Regions from separate parts of the Kitasatospora sp. NPDC059599 genome, predicted to be linked through region 1. Evidence: riboswitches for the same ligand, from Rfam matches in the RefSeq annotation. Region 1 holds a riboswitch; the other holds the start of a gene.
What was found. Region 1 has a riboswitch for cyclic di-AMP ahead of ACFV04_RS17935 (hypothetical protein). Riboswitches for the same ligand answer to the same signal wherever they lie in the genome.
Positions count from the first base shown of each region.

Region 1 (7,599 bases):
CCTCCCGGGCCGGTCACCCGGCCGACCTCCAGGCCTTCGAGGTCATCGCCGACCTGGTCGAAGCGGGCCATGCCACCCAGGTACTCCTGGGCGCCGACACCACCACGCGCACCGCCCGGCAGGCCGGCGGCCCGACCCGGCTGCTCACCGACCTCGCCCCGCGACTGGCCCGGGCCTTCGGCCCCGAGCTGCCCGAACTCCTCCTCACCACCAACCCGGCGGCCGCCTTCGCCGCGGACTGGCGCTCCCCGTGAGCCCCGAAGGTCCGGCCTCCGCGCGGGCCGCGTCCACCCGAACCGCCACCGCCTGAACCGCCACCGCCTGAAGCGCCACCGCCCGAAGCGCCCCGGCCCGAAGCGCCACCGCCCGAACCGATCCCGCTCCTGTGGCCGACTGCTCCCACCCGGGTTTGAATCCGAGTAGCCCTCCTGCCGGATGAGGGGCTCCCCCAGAGAGGCGGACCCGTCGATGCCCGCACCCCCGGCCCACCCGTGGCTCGCCCCCGCCCGGCTCGCGGTCGCGGCCTTCGTCGCCGTCGCCCTCTGCTTCTCCGGTTACCGAGCGGCGAGCGGCCCCACCGGGGTGGTGAACTACTTCAGCTACTTCACCGTCCTCAGCGACCTCGCCGGTGTCGCGGTCCTGGGCTACGGCGGCTGGGCGGGCCTGACCGGCCGCCGCCCGGTGCCGGACGAGGTGCGCGGGGCGGTCGTGCTCTACCTGGTGATCACCGGGCTGTTCTACGGCACGTACCTCGCGAGCTACCCGGACCAACTGGTGATCCCGTGGGTGGACGACGTCCTGCACCGGGTGATGCCGCTCCTGGTGCTCGCCGACTGGCTGGTCGACCCGCCCGCCCGGCGCGTGCGCCCGGCCGCGGTGCTCGGCTGGCTGGCCTTCCCGCTGCTGTACCTGGTGTACGCACTGCTGCGCGGCCACGCCGTCGACTGGTACCCGTACACCTTCCTCGATCCCGGGCGGCACGGCGGCTACCGCCGGGTGGCCGGGGCCGGCTTCCTGATGACGGTGACCGTCATCCTGGTGGGGGCGGCCGTCGCCGCGGTGGGCAACGCCCTCGCCACCCGTCGGGACGTGCGCAGCGGTGCGGTCCCGAGGGGGCGCCACGCCCGGGCCGGAACGGGCTGACAGCCGACGGCGGCCCTGCGGCGCGTCCTACGGTGGGGTCATGCCCACGCTCCGAACCCTGACGTCCGCCGACTGGCCGCTCTGGCGCGACCTGCGCCTCGCCGCCCTGACCGAGGCGCCGAACGCCTTCACACACGGGCTCGCCGAATGGCACCGGGGTGGTGAGCAGCGCTGGCGCGACCGCCTCCACCTCCCGGGTGCCCATCACGTCGCCGCCTTCCTGGACGAGGACCCCGTCGGCCTCGTCGGCGGCCTGCGCGGATCTCCCGACGGCGTACGGGAGTTGCGCTCGCTGTGGGTCGCCCCGAAGGCGCGCGGCCGGGGTGTCGCGGACCGCCTGATCGAGGAGGTCGAGCGCTGGGCCCGCGTCACCGGCGGCACCACCCTCCGTCTCGCCGTGCTCCCCGGCAACACCCCCGCGTTCGCCCTGTACCGCCGCCACGGCTTCGCCCCGGTCGTGTCCGCGGGGGAAGCCGCACGGGAGGTCGTCCTGTCCAAGCCCCTCCGCTGAGTGACGCGGCCGGGACCGTGCCCTGCGCGGCCTGTGCCGTACGCGGCCCGTGCCCTGCGCGGCCTGTGCCGTACGCGGCCCTTGCCGTACCGGGGCCTGTGCCGTAACGGGGGACGGCACGGGCCCCGGCGTTGCGGGCCGCGACGGGCGGTCACATGTGGGTGCCGCCGTCGATGCGCAGCTCGGTGCCGGTGACGAAGGCGCCGTCGTCGGAGGCGAGCATGGCGATCACGCCGGCCACCGTCTCCGGGCCCGCGAAGCCCTGGCCGAGGGCGGGGGAGAGCTTGGCGAGCAGGCCGAGGTCGGCGTCGGCGGGGAGACCGGGATCGTTGGTCATGCCGCTGTCGATGCTGCCCGGCGCCACGCAGACCGCGCGCAGGCCCTGTCGGGAGTACTCCGAGGCGATGGCGTGGGTGAAGGACTGGATGCCGCCCTTGGTCGCGGCGTACGCGGCCATGTAGGGGTGGGCGAAGCTCGCGGAGGTGGAGCTGAAGTTGACGACCACGCCGTTGCCGCCGGCGAGGAGCGCGGGGAGCGCCTCGCGGGTCATCAGGAAGGTGCCGGTCAGGTTCACCGCGAGGAGCTTGTTCCAGAACTCCAGGGTGGTCCCGTGGGTGTGCGAGGACCGCAGGATGCCGGCCGCGTTGACCAGGACGTCGAGTCCGCCCAGGTCGGCGATCGCACCGGCGACGCCCGCGACGACGGCGGCCTCGTCGGAGATGTCCAGGACCCGGACGGTCAGGCGCTCCGCGGTGCCGTCGGCGGTTGCGCGGTCGAGGGTCTCCTTCAGGCCGTCCTCGTTGACGTCGACGGCGACGACCTTCCCGCCCTCGGCGAGGATCCGGTGCACGGTGGCCCGGCCGATGCCCGAGCCGCCGCCGGTGATCAGGACGTTCCGCCCGCTGAAGCGCTCCATGGTGGTACTCCGTTCGTTCGTGCGTGGTCTCTCGACCTCGGGAGGCACGGTACGCCCATGTGGCACGTTGTGCCAATAAGTCTTGTCGTGCCACTCATGCGCAGCGTGCCACTGTGGCACCACCCCGCGTAGGCTGACCCCGTGACCGGACGCCCGACCCTGAACCAGCGCCGCCGTGACGCCACCCGGCTGGAGATCGCCCGCACCGCCGCCGCGCTCTTCGCCGAGAAGGGCGCGGAGGCCACCACCGCCGAGGAGATCGCCCTCGCCGCAGGCATCTCGCTGCGGACCTTCTACCGGTACTTCTCCGTCAAGGAGGACGCCGTCGCCCCGCTGCTCGCGGCGGGCGGGCGGCAGTGGGTCGAGCGGCTCGCCGACAGTCCGGCCGACCTGCCGCTGCGCGAGGCGCTGGAGAGCGCGGCGGTCGCATCGCTGACGCCGGCCGACGAGGCGGGGGCCGAGATGATGCGGTGGACCCGCAGCCTGCTGCGAGACCCGCAGCTGGAAGGAACCTGGCAGCGTGTCCACGCCGACTCGGAGGTGCGGCTGCGCGCCGTCCTCGCCGAGCGGTGCCCCGCGGGCGCGGATCCGCTGGAGATCCGGCTGGCCGCCGCCGCCGCGACCGCGGCGATCCGGGTCGCCCTGGAACAGTGGGCCGCCTCCGGCGCCCCCGCCACCGGACCGGGCTCCCCGCGCGACCTGGGCGCCCGCTGCATGCGTGAACTCACGGCGGGGCTACGGCTCTGGGAGCGCCTGTCCTGAGCCCGGCGGGTGGCGGTCGACGGTCGGCGGCTCGTCCGTCCTCGGGTCGCCGGTGGGCGGGGACGGGTCCTGGGGCGGAGGAGTTCGGTGTGCGTGCTTCAGCCGGCGGATGACAGATGACAGATGTCGAAATTTGTCAGCTGAAATCTGTCGGTTGAACTCTGTCACCCGAAACCGGGCATCCGCTCCCCGTGACCTCCCAGCTGTCATCAGCGGGCTCCCAGCTGGCGTTAGGGTTGATCTTCGCGCCCCGGTGGGGGGAACCGGGGTCGACTCCTCGGATGTCCCCAGCGGAGGGGGCTGGAGTTCGAGGCGTGGGAGCAAGTAGGACATGGGTCTGACGAGCCACAAGGTGCTGGCGCTGACCGTATTGATCGCCGTCGTGGTGATGGGGGGAACGGTCTGGCTTTGGCCGAGACTGGCGGGGAAGACCTGGCAGGCGGTGTTGGGCCGGATCGGTGCGCTGCTCGCCTCCCAGCTCGCCGTCCTCGCGGCGCTCGGGCTGGTGGCGAACAGCTACTTCGCCTTCTACAGCAGTTGGGACGACCTGCTGGGCACCGGGGACACCGGCCCGGTGGTGATCCACAACAAGGCGGACGCCTCCGGACGGCTCCTGGTGGAGACGATCGGCCACGCCTCGGTCAAGGGCGGCGGCGCGATGGGTCGCGAGCCCGGCCAGTCGGGCGAGATCCGCAAGGTCCGGATCGACGGCGCGGTCAGCCGGCTCTCCACCGAGGGCTACGTCTACCTGCCCCCGCAGTACTTCCAGCCGGAGTACGCGCAGAAGCAGTTCCCCGCCGTGATCGTCAGCACCGGCTTCCCCGGGATCGCCGAGAACCTGATCACCCGGTTCAACTACCCGGGTGCGGCGCTCAAGCTGCTGCAGGAGGGCCGGATGCAGCCGACCGTCATGGTCCTGGTGCGCCCCTCGCCCGCTCTGCCGCAGGACACCGAGTGCGAGGACGTCCCGAACGGGCCGCAGTCCGACACGTACTTCACCAAGGACGTGCCCTCGGCGATCCAGGCCAGCTTCCGGGTCTCCTCCGACCCGCAGGCCTGGGCCTTCATGGGCAACTCGACCGGCGGCTACTGCGCGCTCAAGCTGGCCATGCGCCACCCGGACGTCTTCCCGACGGCCGTCGCACTCTCCGCCTACTACGACGCCGCCGACGACCCGACCACCGGTGACCTGTTCGGCGGCAGCAAGCAGCGCCGCGACGAGGCCAACCTGATGTGGCGGCTGAAGAACCTGCCGCAGCCGAACGTGTCCGTGCTGCTGGCCGGCACCAAGCGGGGCGACGGCGACTACCGGCGGGAGACCGAGGCCTTCGTCGAGTCGGTGCGGAGCCCGATGAAGGTCTCCTACAGCATGCTCGAGAACGGCGGCCACAACTTCGAGACCTGGAGCGCGCTGCTGCCGTCCTCGCTGGAGTGGCTGTCCCAGCACCTCAGGGTGCCGAACCCGACCGCCTGACGGCCGAACCGCCGAACCGCCGAACCGCCGAACCACCGAACCCCCGAACCCCCGGAGCCCATGGGCTCCGGGGGTTCGGTCGTCACGCGGTCGTCGCGCGGCTCAGGCCACCCGCTCCAGCGTCCCGGTGTGCAACTGCCCGACCCGGCCGCCCTCGCCCTCGAAGGTCCAGAAGGCCCGCACCGTCAGCTTGTTGAGGTCCATCACGTGGCTGACGGTGATCCCGCTCTGCTCCGTCCAGCTGACGAAGTAGATCTCCGGTGCGACCTCGGCGACGTGCAGCCGCACGTCCTCCCACTGGCCCGCGGACTCGCCGAGACCCTCCCAGCGCAGCCGCGTGCCGTCGGCCGAGTAGGTGTTGCGGAAGGCCGCGCCGGTGTCGGCCCGGAAGACGTAGGTACGGCCGGCGAAGGCGGGCGGGGACGCGGTCATGGTGGGGCGGCTCCTCGTTTCGTGGTGGAGGCGGTCTTGTGCACGGCGGAACATCTCGGAACTCCAATTTATCCGACCGGGTGCACTCGGTCAGATCTTTGCCGCGGTCGGGATCACCGACGCGCCGCCGGCCGGGGCCCGGGGTCCGGGGCCCGGGGGCCGGGGCTCGGAGCTCACCCGGGCGCCGGGCGCCACACCCGAGTCGGCGCCCAGCTCGCCCGACCGGCCCGTCCGAGCCGCCCTGTCCGAGCCGCCCCGCCCCCGGCGTCGGGCCGGGCGCCCCGCAGGTCATCTGCGGATCATCCCGCCGGGCAGGAATATTGATCAACTCGGCCGCCACGCAGCGTCGTTGATCGACACCGCTGTGACCTGCGCGACAACCGGCCCGGGGGAGTTGTCCGTTCACGTACGGCCTGCCTAGCCTGCAACGGTCGTCCGCCGTCGCGGACCCCGCCGCCGGGACGCCGAGTCCCGTCCACCCGCCGGCGGGTCACCGAGCACCACAGCGGACGGGAGCGGGGGAACCAAGGTCGGCGCCCGGCCCGTGCGCTCGCGCACACGGGTCGAGGCTAGGGGTGAAGCCGCGCCACGGGCGGCCGGGCAACTGCAGCCCGAACCCGACAGCTCACCTCGCAGGCGTCGCAGAGGTCGCCCATGCCCCAGCCTGCCGCCCGGCGCAGCGCGCCGCGCCACGCCCGTCCCTCCCGCCGCGGTCGCAACGCCGCCTTCGCCGCCACCGGGGCGCTCGCGATCAGCGGCGCCGGCCTGCTCGGACTGCCGTCCGTCGCCGGTGCCCAGGCCGCCACCGCGCCGACCGTCACCCAGGACCGCCTCGCCCCCGCCGCCATGGTCGCGGGCAAGGCCTCCACCGCCTCGTTGAGCCTGCACTCCTCGGCCTGCTTCACCGCGAAGACGGTGGGGGTGGGTGTGCGCGACGCGGGCGGCACCAACCTGGACTTCCCCGGCAACGCCTCCAACGTGCAGATCTGCCCGAGCGGCGTGAACTTCACCAGCGGCGCCCGCACCCTGCCCGCCGGCACGTACAGCCAGTTCGGCTTCTGGCAGGACGTGGCCGGTGCCTGGCACAACCTGCCCGCGCAGCAGCTGGTGGTCTCGGCCACCGGCACCACCGCGCCGACCCCGGCGCCGACGGCCACCCCGAAGCCGACGGCCGCCCCTTCCCCGAGCGCCACCCCCACTCCGAGCGCCACCGCCACCCCGACCGCCCCGGCACCGTCCACCTCGGCCCCGTCGTCCCCGGCCCCGTCGTCCCCGGCCCCGTCGTCCCCGGTCGCCGGCAAGTCGCTGACCTGGTCCGACGAGTTCAACGGCTCGATCTCCTGGGGCCAGCGCTGGGTCGGCGACAAGAGCACCGCCTACAAGTACGGGAACCACAACCCGGACGACAACAAGCTGGACTGGCTGAACAAGAACAACGTCAGCGTCGCCAACGGGGTCGCCACCTTCACCGCCACCCCCGGCGGCCCGGCCCTGGAGAACGGCAAGCAGTCCTGGAACACCGGCTTCCTGACCACCGAGGGCTCCAGCGAGGGCTTCCAGGTCAAGACCGGCGACTACGCCGAGACCCGGGTCAAGCTGCCCGCCGGCACCGGCGCCTGGCCGGCCCTGTGGACCTGGAAGAACGGCAACGGGGAGGTCGACTCCTTCGAGTACCACCCCGACAACCCGAACCTGCTGGAGCTGACCAACCACGTCAACCCCGGCAACGGCACGTACTACACCGACGCGAGCGCGATCGCGAAGGACCAGTGGGTCACCATCGGTACCTACTACGGCGCCAACTCGGTGGACTGGTACGTCAACGGCGTCAAGGTCTTCTCGGACGGCAAGGGCGTCGGCGCCAACTGGTCGGCGTACCTGATCCTCAACCTCTCCCTGAGCGCGGGGCAGTACCACCCCGCGCCGCAGGGCACCGCCCCGATCACCATGGCGGCGGACTACGTCCGCGTCTACCGCTGACGGGTAACCCGTAGGACCGTCCCACCGGGCGCCGGAGGCCGGCAGCCGCTCGCCGGCGCCCGGTGCCCGGTGGGACACCGCGGCTCAGGCGTCGCCGGACGTCTCGACGACCTTGATCTCGTACGGCTGCCGGTGGTTCTTCCCGAACGGGTCGTCCGCGCTGCGCACCGCGACCGACCCGCCCTCCAGGAGCCCGAGCGGCACAGCGGGGGAGAGCCGGACCGGGACGAGGGCCGTCGCGCTGCGCCCCTCCTTCAGGCCGGGACCGAACACGCAGCTGACCTGCCGGCCGAGCGCCACGACCTGGCAGTCCTCGGGGAAGTACGGGCCCTCCGCGGTCACCCCTTCCGGAAGGGTGACGGTGACCGTGAACGGGGACGC
Region 1 is NZ_JBHWCL010000045.1:37,681-45,279, reverse strand. Features, by position in the region: gene ACFV04_RS17970 (phosphotriesterase) at 1-254, shown strand, start outside; gene ACFV04_RS17965 (Pr6Pr family membrane protein) at 469-1,143, shown strand; gene ACFV04_RS17960 (GNAT family N-acetyltransferase) at 1,184-1,654, shown strand; gene ACFV04_RS17955 (SDR family NAD(P)-dependent oxidoreductase) at 1,806-2,570, opposite strand; gene ACFV04_RS17950 (TetR family transcriptional regulator) at 2,712-3,332, shown strand; gene ACFV04_RS17945 (alpha/beta hydrolase) at 3,664-4,806, shown strand; gene ACFV04_RS17940 (MoaF N-terminal domain-containing protein) at 4,909-5,238, opposite strand; cyclic di-AMP (ydaO/yuaA leader) riboswitch at 5,727-5,890, shown strand; gene ACFV04_RS17935 (hypothetical protein) at 5,893-7,218, shown strand; gene ACFV04_RS17930 (hypothetical protein) at 7,303-7,599, opposite strand, start outside.

Region 2 (7,599 bases), on a different contig from region 1:
GGCGCCGTCGACGGCCATCCGCACCTCGTGCCGGGCGAGGTAGTCGGGTGTCACCCGGTAGCCGTCGATCATGGCGGCGTAGGCGCCGCGGTAGGCGGCGGAGGCCTGGATCAGCTCGGTGAGCCGGTCGGCGTCGGCTGCTCCGGCCCGCCGGATCGTGATCTCGCTCATGCGGCGAGTATAGGAGTGACACCCATGAATGACCATTACATTCCGGCTCGGCGGCGGCGACGGTCGGCCGCCCTCAGCACCAGGACGCGACGGGTGCGGCCGTCCTCCGCGCGGGGGAAGCGGCGGACCTCACTGGCGATCCGGCACTCGCCGAGCGCGTACCGCAGCGGGTCGAGGTGCCCGCAGCGGCGGCCGTGCCCGTCGTGCAGCGGCTGGACCCGGACCTCGCCGTCCGGCGAGGTGACCCGGACCAGTTCGATCAGGGCGGCCAACTGACGCTCCGGACCGAAGAGTTCGGGATAGGCGAAGAGCAGGTAGCAGCTCAGGGTGAGGGCGAAGGTGCCGTCCGCGAACGGCAGCCTGGGCAGCGCGGCGGCCACGTAGCGCTGCGGGTGCGCGGCCGAGTCGGCGGCGAACAGCAGGCGGGCCCGGTCCCAGCTGCGCAGGTAGCGCTCGGGCCGGTGCGGGAGCGGCGAGGGGTAGAGGAACGGGCGGGCGGCCATCGCGCCGGCCATCGCCGCCCGGGCGGTCAGGGCACGGTCCGCGACCACCGGCAGCGGCAGCGCGTACGCCGGGTCCGCGGCGATCACCCGGCAGCCCAGTCCGCGCGCCTCGGCGGCCAGGCCGGCCGCGCCGCCGGGGCAGTCCAGCAGCGGCCCGGGGAGGGCGGCGAGCTGGGCCCGGGTGAGGTCGAACAGGGCGCAGTACTCGTCCAGCGGACGGGAGGTGACCAGGACGTCCGGGGGTTCGGGGGGAATGCCTGCGACGGCCACCCGGTCATCCGAACACGCGGCGGCCCCGGCCGCATCCGGAGTGCGGACGGGGCCGGGGCCCGGTGGTCGGCCCGTCGCCGACGGCGGTGTTCAGCGGCCCAGCAGGCCCTGGGCGGCGGCCCGGTTGACGTTGGTCAGCCCGCGGACCAGCTGCGCGGTGAGGAAGACCAGCACCACCCCGACCAGCGAGAACCCGGCGATCTGCCACATCCCCTCGATGTAGTAGACGTGCTGGACGTGGTGGCCGTCGGTGTAGTCGAACAGCTTGTACCCGCGCCAGTCGGTGTAGGTCGGGAACACCCAGTGGTAGACGGGGTAGAGCGCCATCGCCCAGCCGACCAGCAGGAACGCCAGCGTCATGGTGAAGCTGAAGACGGCCCAGGGGAACATCACCACCTGGTGCAGCGCGGCCTTCCAGCCCGCGCCGTCCGCCAGCCGCGCGGTGATCGCGCCCCAGGCGCCCGGACGGACCGGGCGCACCGGCTTCGGGCCGGGGACGTCCAGGGCCAGCATGCCGCGCGCCCGGGCCCGCTCCAGCCGGCCGAAGCCGCGGCCGGCGGCGGTCAGGCCGGCCAGCACCGGCAGGCCGAGGACGGTGATGAAGGTGCCCAGGCCGAGGCAGAACAGGGTGATCGCGACGGCGAAGCCGGCGATCGCCACCGGCAGGCCGCTGAGCACGTAGCCGATCTCGCGGTAGTAGTGCGCGGAGAACGGCGCCGCCCAGAAGACGGGCGGCCGCTCGGTCCGACGGGCGCGGTCGGCGCGCGGGTCGTCGGCGTGCGGGTCGGCGGCGTGCGGGTCGTCGCCGTATCCGCCCAGGAGGTCCCCCGCGTACTCCAGCGTGCTTCGGCTGCTGCTCATGTCCCGGCCCCCGGCCCTCGTCCTGACGTCGTCCGCGTTCGCTGACGTCGTACAGTCTGGCGGGACCGGTGGGTCGGGGGGCATCCGGAGGCCTGGCGGATCGGGGGTGGGGTTAACCCCCCGCCCGCGGGCCCGCCGGTCGCGGGCCGGCTCGGCGGAGGCCGCTCGCCCGGTTCAGCCGGTCGGACCCGGCCACTCGTCGACGAGCAACGCGTAGCGGTACGAGTCGGACCAGGCGCCGTCCTTGAACCGGTCCTGCCGCGCCCGCCCCTCCAGCCGGAACCCGAGCTTGGTGAGCACCCTGGCGGAGGCCGTGTTGTCCACGTCGACCCGGGCCGCCAGCCGGTGCAGGTCCAGGGTCCGGAAGGCGAAGTCGCAGAGCAGGCCGGTGATCTCGCCCGCGTAGCCGTGGCCCCAGGACGCGCGGCCGAGGACGTAGCCGAGGTGGGCGGAGCGGTACGTCCCGAGCGTGAGCGAGGCGTGCCCGATCGGCGTCGCGTCCTGCGGGTCCTCGGCGTCGGCGAGCCTGGTGACGGCGAGCCGGTAGGTGTCCCGCTCCTCGGCCATCGCCTGCTCCAGGTAGAGCTCGATCTGGTCGGCGCAGGACTCGCGGTCGCAGGGTTCGAAGGGCAGGTGGCGGGTGACCTCCGGGTCGCCGAACAGCGCGTGCAGGGCGTCCACGTCGCCGTCGGTGTGGTGGTACTCGCGGATGGCCAGCCGGGGGCCGACGAGTCGTACGGGGACCATGGCTGCCGACCCTACCGGCCCCCGGCGACTACCGTTCGGACTATGAACGACGAAGACCTGCGGCTCGCCCCGCGCACCAGGGCCGCCGACCTGCTCGCCTGGGCGGCCGATCAGGGCCGCACGCCGGTGGCCGAGGGGCCGCTGCGCGCGGTGCTGGCGCTGCTGGAGCTGGGCGGGAGCAGGATGCACGACGGCTGGCCCGAACTGACCTCCGACGCGGTGGAGCACCTGCTGTACGAGCGGCTCCACCTGTACGTCCAACCCCTGCCCGAGGAGGACCCGCTCGCGTACGGCGACGCCGTCCGGCTGCTGATCGACCACCAGCGGGCGGCCCGGCGGCTCAACGCCAAGCGCCAGGAGCGGCTGCACGCGGAGGCCGAGTGGCAGGGCGAGGTCGCGGCCGGGCTGCTGCGCCGCGCCGACCTGGTGACCTGGCCCCGGCTGTACACACTGCTGCTGCACGCGTACGGGGTCGACGTCGCGGACGGGGCGGCGGTGCGGGACTGGCTGGCCGGTTTCGGGGAGCTCGCCGAGGAGGAACGGCTGGCCGCGTACGAGGCGCTGGCGCCGGCCGGCTGGCTGGACGAGCCGGACGAGCAGGGCTGGGGACCGGGCCGGGTGCTGTCGGTCGGCATGGCCACGGACGGCGCGCGGCGACTGCTGGAGCAGGGCCTGATGCGGCGCAGCTACCGCAACCTGGCCGAGCTGAACGCGCTCGGCCGGCCGATGCCGGACGAACTGACCGGTGACTTCGGGCAGTTCGAGGAAGCGGCGGTCGACGCGGCGCTCGACCTGTTCGGGGTGTGGACGGTGCCGGGGCTGCCGCGGCTGCTGGTGGAGGAGTTCCCGGAGCTGGCGCCGGAGCCGGGCCCGGAGGAGATCGACGCGTACCTGGCGCAGCTGCCCGCGGAGGAGTGAGACGTCGTGACGGAGCCCCCGGTCGTCGCGTACGACCGGGGGCTCCGCACTGCTTCGGGGGCTGCCCGGGGTGCTCCGGGGGCTCCGCGCGCTTCCGGGGCCCCGGCAGAGGGTCCGCTACGGGGTGAGGCCGCGCTGCTGGAGCCAGGGCTCGGGGTCGACCGGGGCGCCGCCGCCGGGGCGGACCTCCAGGTGCAGGTGCGGGCCGGTGACGTTGCCGGTGGCACCGACCTTGCCGATCTGCTGGCCCGAGGTGACCTGGCCGGCGCCCTTGATGATCGAGGAGAGGTGGCAGTACCAGATCTCGGTGCCGTCGGGCAGCGTCTCGACGATCCGGTAGCCGTAGGAGCCGGACCAGCCGGCCGAGGTGATGGTGCCCTGGCCGAGCGCGTACACCGCGGTGCCGGTGTCGGCGGCGAAGTCCAGGCCGGTGTGCACGTTGGCCCAGTAGCGGGCGCTCTGGCCGTAGTGGGCGGAGAGCCGGTAGTCCTTCACCGGCAGGGTGAGGGCGGCGGCGCGCTTGGCCTCGGCCTCCTTGGCGGCGGCCTTGGCCTCGGCTTCCTTGGCGGCGGCCTTGGCCTCGGCCTCCTGCGCGGCCTGCACGCGGGCGCCCTCCTCCGCGGCGGTGCGCTGGCTGTCGGCCTGCTGCTGGATGCGGGCGGCGAGCGCGAGGCCGGGGTCGGCGGAGAGGGCGACCGGGGTCTCGTCCGGGGCCTCGACGGCGGGGGCGGCGGCCGGGGTGGCCGAGGCGAAGCCGGTGGCGCCCAGGGTGGCGGCGACCGCGGTGACGCCGAGCAGCGGGGAGGCGCCGCGGGTCTGACGCGGCATCCGGTGCCGGTTGGTCTCGACCTCGGGGCCGAAGGCCTCGGGCGCGTCCGCGCCGGGGTGGTCGAGGAGCTGGGTACCGGCTGCGGGGCCGGCCGGGTGTGCCGGGGTGTGCGTCGACGCCACGGAGGCGCGCTCCTTTCCTTCCTTCGCGCCTACCGGGTTAGCTGACGGGTTCGGAGCAGGAAGGTCTCCTACGGCCGGGCCGGGGCCCCGCCGATTCACCCCAAGGAACGTGGTTCCCCGGCTCCCTGACCTGCCCGGAGGCCGGCCGACGGGATTAGGCGACGGCGCACGGTGCCGTCTGGGTACGGCGTTGACGACCGCGCTGCGTTATCAAACGTTAATCCTAGGGCGCTCCGATTCCAAGCCATCCGTCCGGGACGACCGCGGAGCGGATGATCGGACGTCAACGAACGACCCCTCATGCGAGCACCCCATCTGAGTACCCCTACTCATGTGCGGTCACACCGGGCGGCCGCATCCTGGCGCCATGAGCGCACCGATGCAGAACCGCACCACGGCCGCGTACTACGTCCAGGCCATCCTCTCCTTCGCCCTGTCGGGCACCGCCGTCGCGGTCGGGATCGCCTACCTGCCGGTCGGCGGGTGGACGCGGGCCTTCCTCGGGATCGGCCTCCTCTACACCGTCACCTCCGCGTTCACCCTGGCGAAGGTGGTCCGGGACCGGCACGAGTCGAACGAGATCGTCAGCCGGGTCGACCAGGCCCGGCTGGACAAGCTGCTCAGCGAGCACGACCCGTTCAGGGTCGAGGGGGCCTGAGGCGGGAGCGCCCGACCTCCTCCCGCGCCCGGACGCTTGACAGCTAAGGCTATTAGCCTTAGCTTTATGGCTATCGGCAGCACCGCCGATGCCCGCGACGGCGGACCGAGGAGGCCCACCATGAACGCCACCGACACCCCCGACACCCAGTACCTGGCCCTGCCCGGCGGGCGCATCGCCTTCGACGACACCCGGCAGGGCGACGGCACCCCCGTCGTCCTGCTCCCCGGCATGCTCGACAGCCGGGCCGCGTACCGGCACCTCCGCCCCCTGCTCGTCGCCGCCGGCCACCGGGTCGTCACCGTGGACCTGCGCGGCTTCGGCGAATCCTCCATCGCCTGGGACGACTACGGCCCGGCCGCCATCGCCGACGACGTCCTCGCCCTCCTCGACCACCTCGGCATCGAACGCGCCGTCCTCGCCGGGAACTCCTACACCGGCGCCACCGTCGTCAAGGCCGCCGGGGACGCGCCCGAGCGGGTCGCCGGAATCGTCCTGATCGACGCCTTCGTCGAGAACCCGCAGCCGGGCGCCCTCATGCGCGGCGCCCTGCGCCTGATGGGCGCGGCAATCGTCCACTGGCCCGCCTTCTGGGGCTTCTACCTGCGCCGGATGGCCTTCCCCGGCGCCAAGCCCGCCGACTTCGACGCGTACGTGAACGGGCTGGTCGCCGCCCTGCGCACCCCCGGCCGCAAGACCGCCACCCGCGGCTACGTCAGCGGGGACTCCGCGCCGGCCGGCTGGACCGCCGCAGTGCGGTGCCCGGCACTCGTGGTCATGGGCAGCAAGGACCCCGACTTCCCGAAGCCCGAACTCGTCGCCGACCGGCAGGTCGCGGCACTCGGCGCGCGGAAGGCGATGATCGAGGGATCCGGGCACTACCCGATGGCCGACGCCCCGCAGGCCACCGCGGACGCCCTGCTGCCCTTCCTCGCCGAACTCGCCTGACCGCCGGCGCCCGACGTTCCCCGCCGGCGCCCGACAGATTCCCCGCCCGACTCCCGTACGGAGAACCCGAAGCCATGCCCCGCGTAGGACTGACCCCCGACCAGGTCGTCGACCACGCCCTCGCCCTCATCGACGAACAGGGCACCGAAGCACTGACCCTGGCCGCGGTCGCCGCCCGCGCCGGGGTCGCCACCCCCTCCCTGTACAAGCACGTCAGCGGCGGCCTCGCCGAACTGCGGCGGATGATCGCCGTCCGGGTCACCGAGGAACTCGCCGACCGCCTCGCGGACGCCGCGGTCGGCCGCAGCGGCGACGACGCCGTGGCCGCCGTCCTGCGCGCCTACCACGCCTACGCCACCGAGCGCCCGCACCGCTACAACGCCCTCCCCCAGGCCCCGCAGCCCGACGACGACCTGGCCCGGGCCGCCACCCGGCTCGTCGGCGTGATCATCGCCGTCCTGCGGGAGTACGGCCTCGACGGCTCCGAGGCGATCCACGCCGCCCGCACCGTCCGCTCCCTCGCCCACGGCTTCGCCTCCCTCACCACCGCCGGCGCCTTCCGGCTCTCCGAGGACCTCGCCACCACCCAGGAGCGCCTCATCACCACCCTGACCACCGGCCTCCGCAGCTGGCCCGCGTAGCAGGCCGGGCAGTCGGGGCGGCCGGCGGCCGGTCCTGATGCCGTACGGGTGGCCGCCGTCGGCGCTGCCGCTGCGTCCGGTGCGCGCGGTGGCGCAGGACGTCCCGGACAACCGGACCCCGGTGCTGGTGCCGGTGCCGGTGCCGGTGCGGCGGCTCGGTCACCCCTCACCGTCCGGGGAAATGGGGTATTAAGAATCAGTGCCCCCCTCCGAGGACGAGAACCGGACACCGGACGAGAACCGGACGCCGGACCGGCGACGGACCCCACTGAGCAGTCCGACCGCCCGCAGTGCGATGCGCTGCGTGCGCCTGCTGCTCGGCTGCGCCGACGCGGCCGAACTGCTGGGCACCGTCCTGGCCGAGGGCCCGGTGTGGATCACCGGCGAGGGTTCCGCGCTCTACCTGCTGGATTCGGCGGGCATGCTCCGGCTGACCGTCTCGCACGGGCTGCCGGACTGGGCGCACGAGCGGTACAGCGTGGTCGATCCGGCCGGTGAGCTGCCCGCCGCGATGGCCCTGCGGCTGCGCCGCCCGTACCTGTTGAGCCCGGAGCACACCAGCGTCGACTACCCGAACCGGAACACCGGCATGGGCACCGGGATGGTCGCCGTGATCACCCTGCCGATGGTCGTGGACGAGCGGCCGGTCGGCGTGCTCGCGCTGGCCCTGGCCCACCGGGGCACCGTCCCCCGCCGTGACCTGGACGTCCTGGAGACGATCGCCGAGGCCTGCGCGCACCGGCTCTCCCACCTGCTGGACCACGCGGACGCCCGGCTCCCGCGGGACGCCCGTTCGCCGCACGGCGTCCGGTTATCCGACGGCCCGGCGCCGGAGGGGGCGGACGCGCTCCCCGCCGGGCTGGCCCACCCGCTGCTGTCACTCGCCGTCCGGTCCGCCGGGCACGGCGCGTTCGAGCGCGACCTGGTCACC
Region 2 is NZ_JBHWCL010000092.1:10,309-17,907, forward strand. Features, by position in the region: gene ACFV04_RS27665 (GNAT family N-acetyltransferase) at 1-171, opposite strand, end outside; gene ACFV04_RS27670 (hypothetical protein) at 207-944, opposite strand; gene ACFV04_RS27675 (sensor domain-containing protein) at 1,035-1,805, opposite strand; gene ACFV04_RS27680 (GNAT family N-acetyltransferase) at 1,980-2,552, opposite strand; gene ACFV04_RS27685 (hypothetical protein) at 2,595-3,470, shown strand; gene ACFV04_RS27690 (M23 family metallopeptidase) at 3,588-4,421, opposite strand; cyclic di-AMP (ydaO/yuaA leader) riboswitch at 4,434-4,592, opposite strand; gene ACFV04_RS27695 (YiaA/YiaB family inner membrane protein) at 4,789-5,079, shown strand; gene ACFV04_RS27700 (alpha/beta fold hydrolase) at 5,200-6,027, shown strand; gene ACFV04_RS27705 (TetR/AcrR family transcriptional regulator) at 6,102-6,668, shown strand; gene ACFV04_RS27710 (SpoIIE family protein phosphatase) at 6,868-7,599, shown strand, end outside.
Region 2: linked by a shared signal. The riboswitch ahead of ACFV04_RS27690 (M23 family metallopeptidase) and the one ahead of ACFV04_RS17935 (hypothetical protein) in region 1 are both predicted to bind cyclic di-AMP.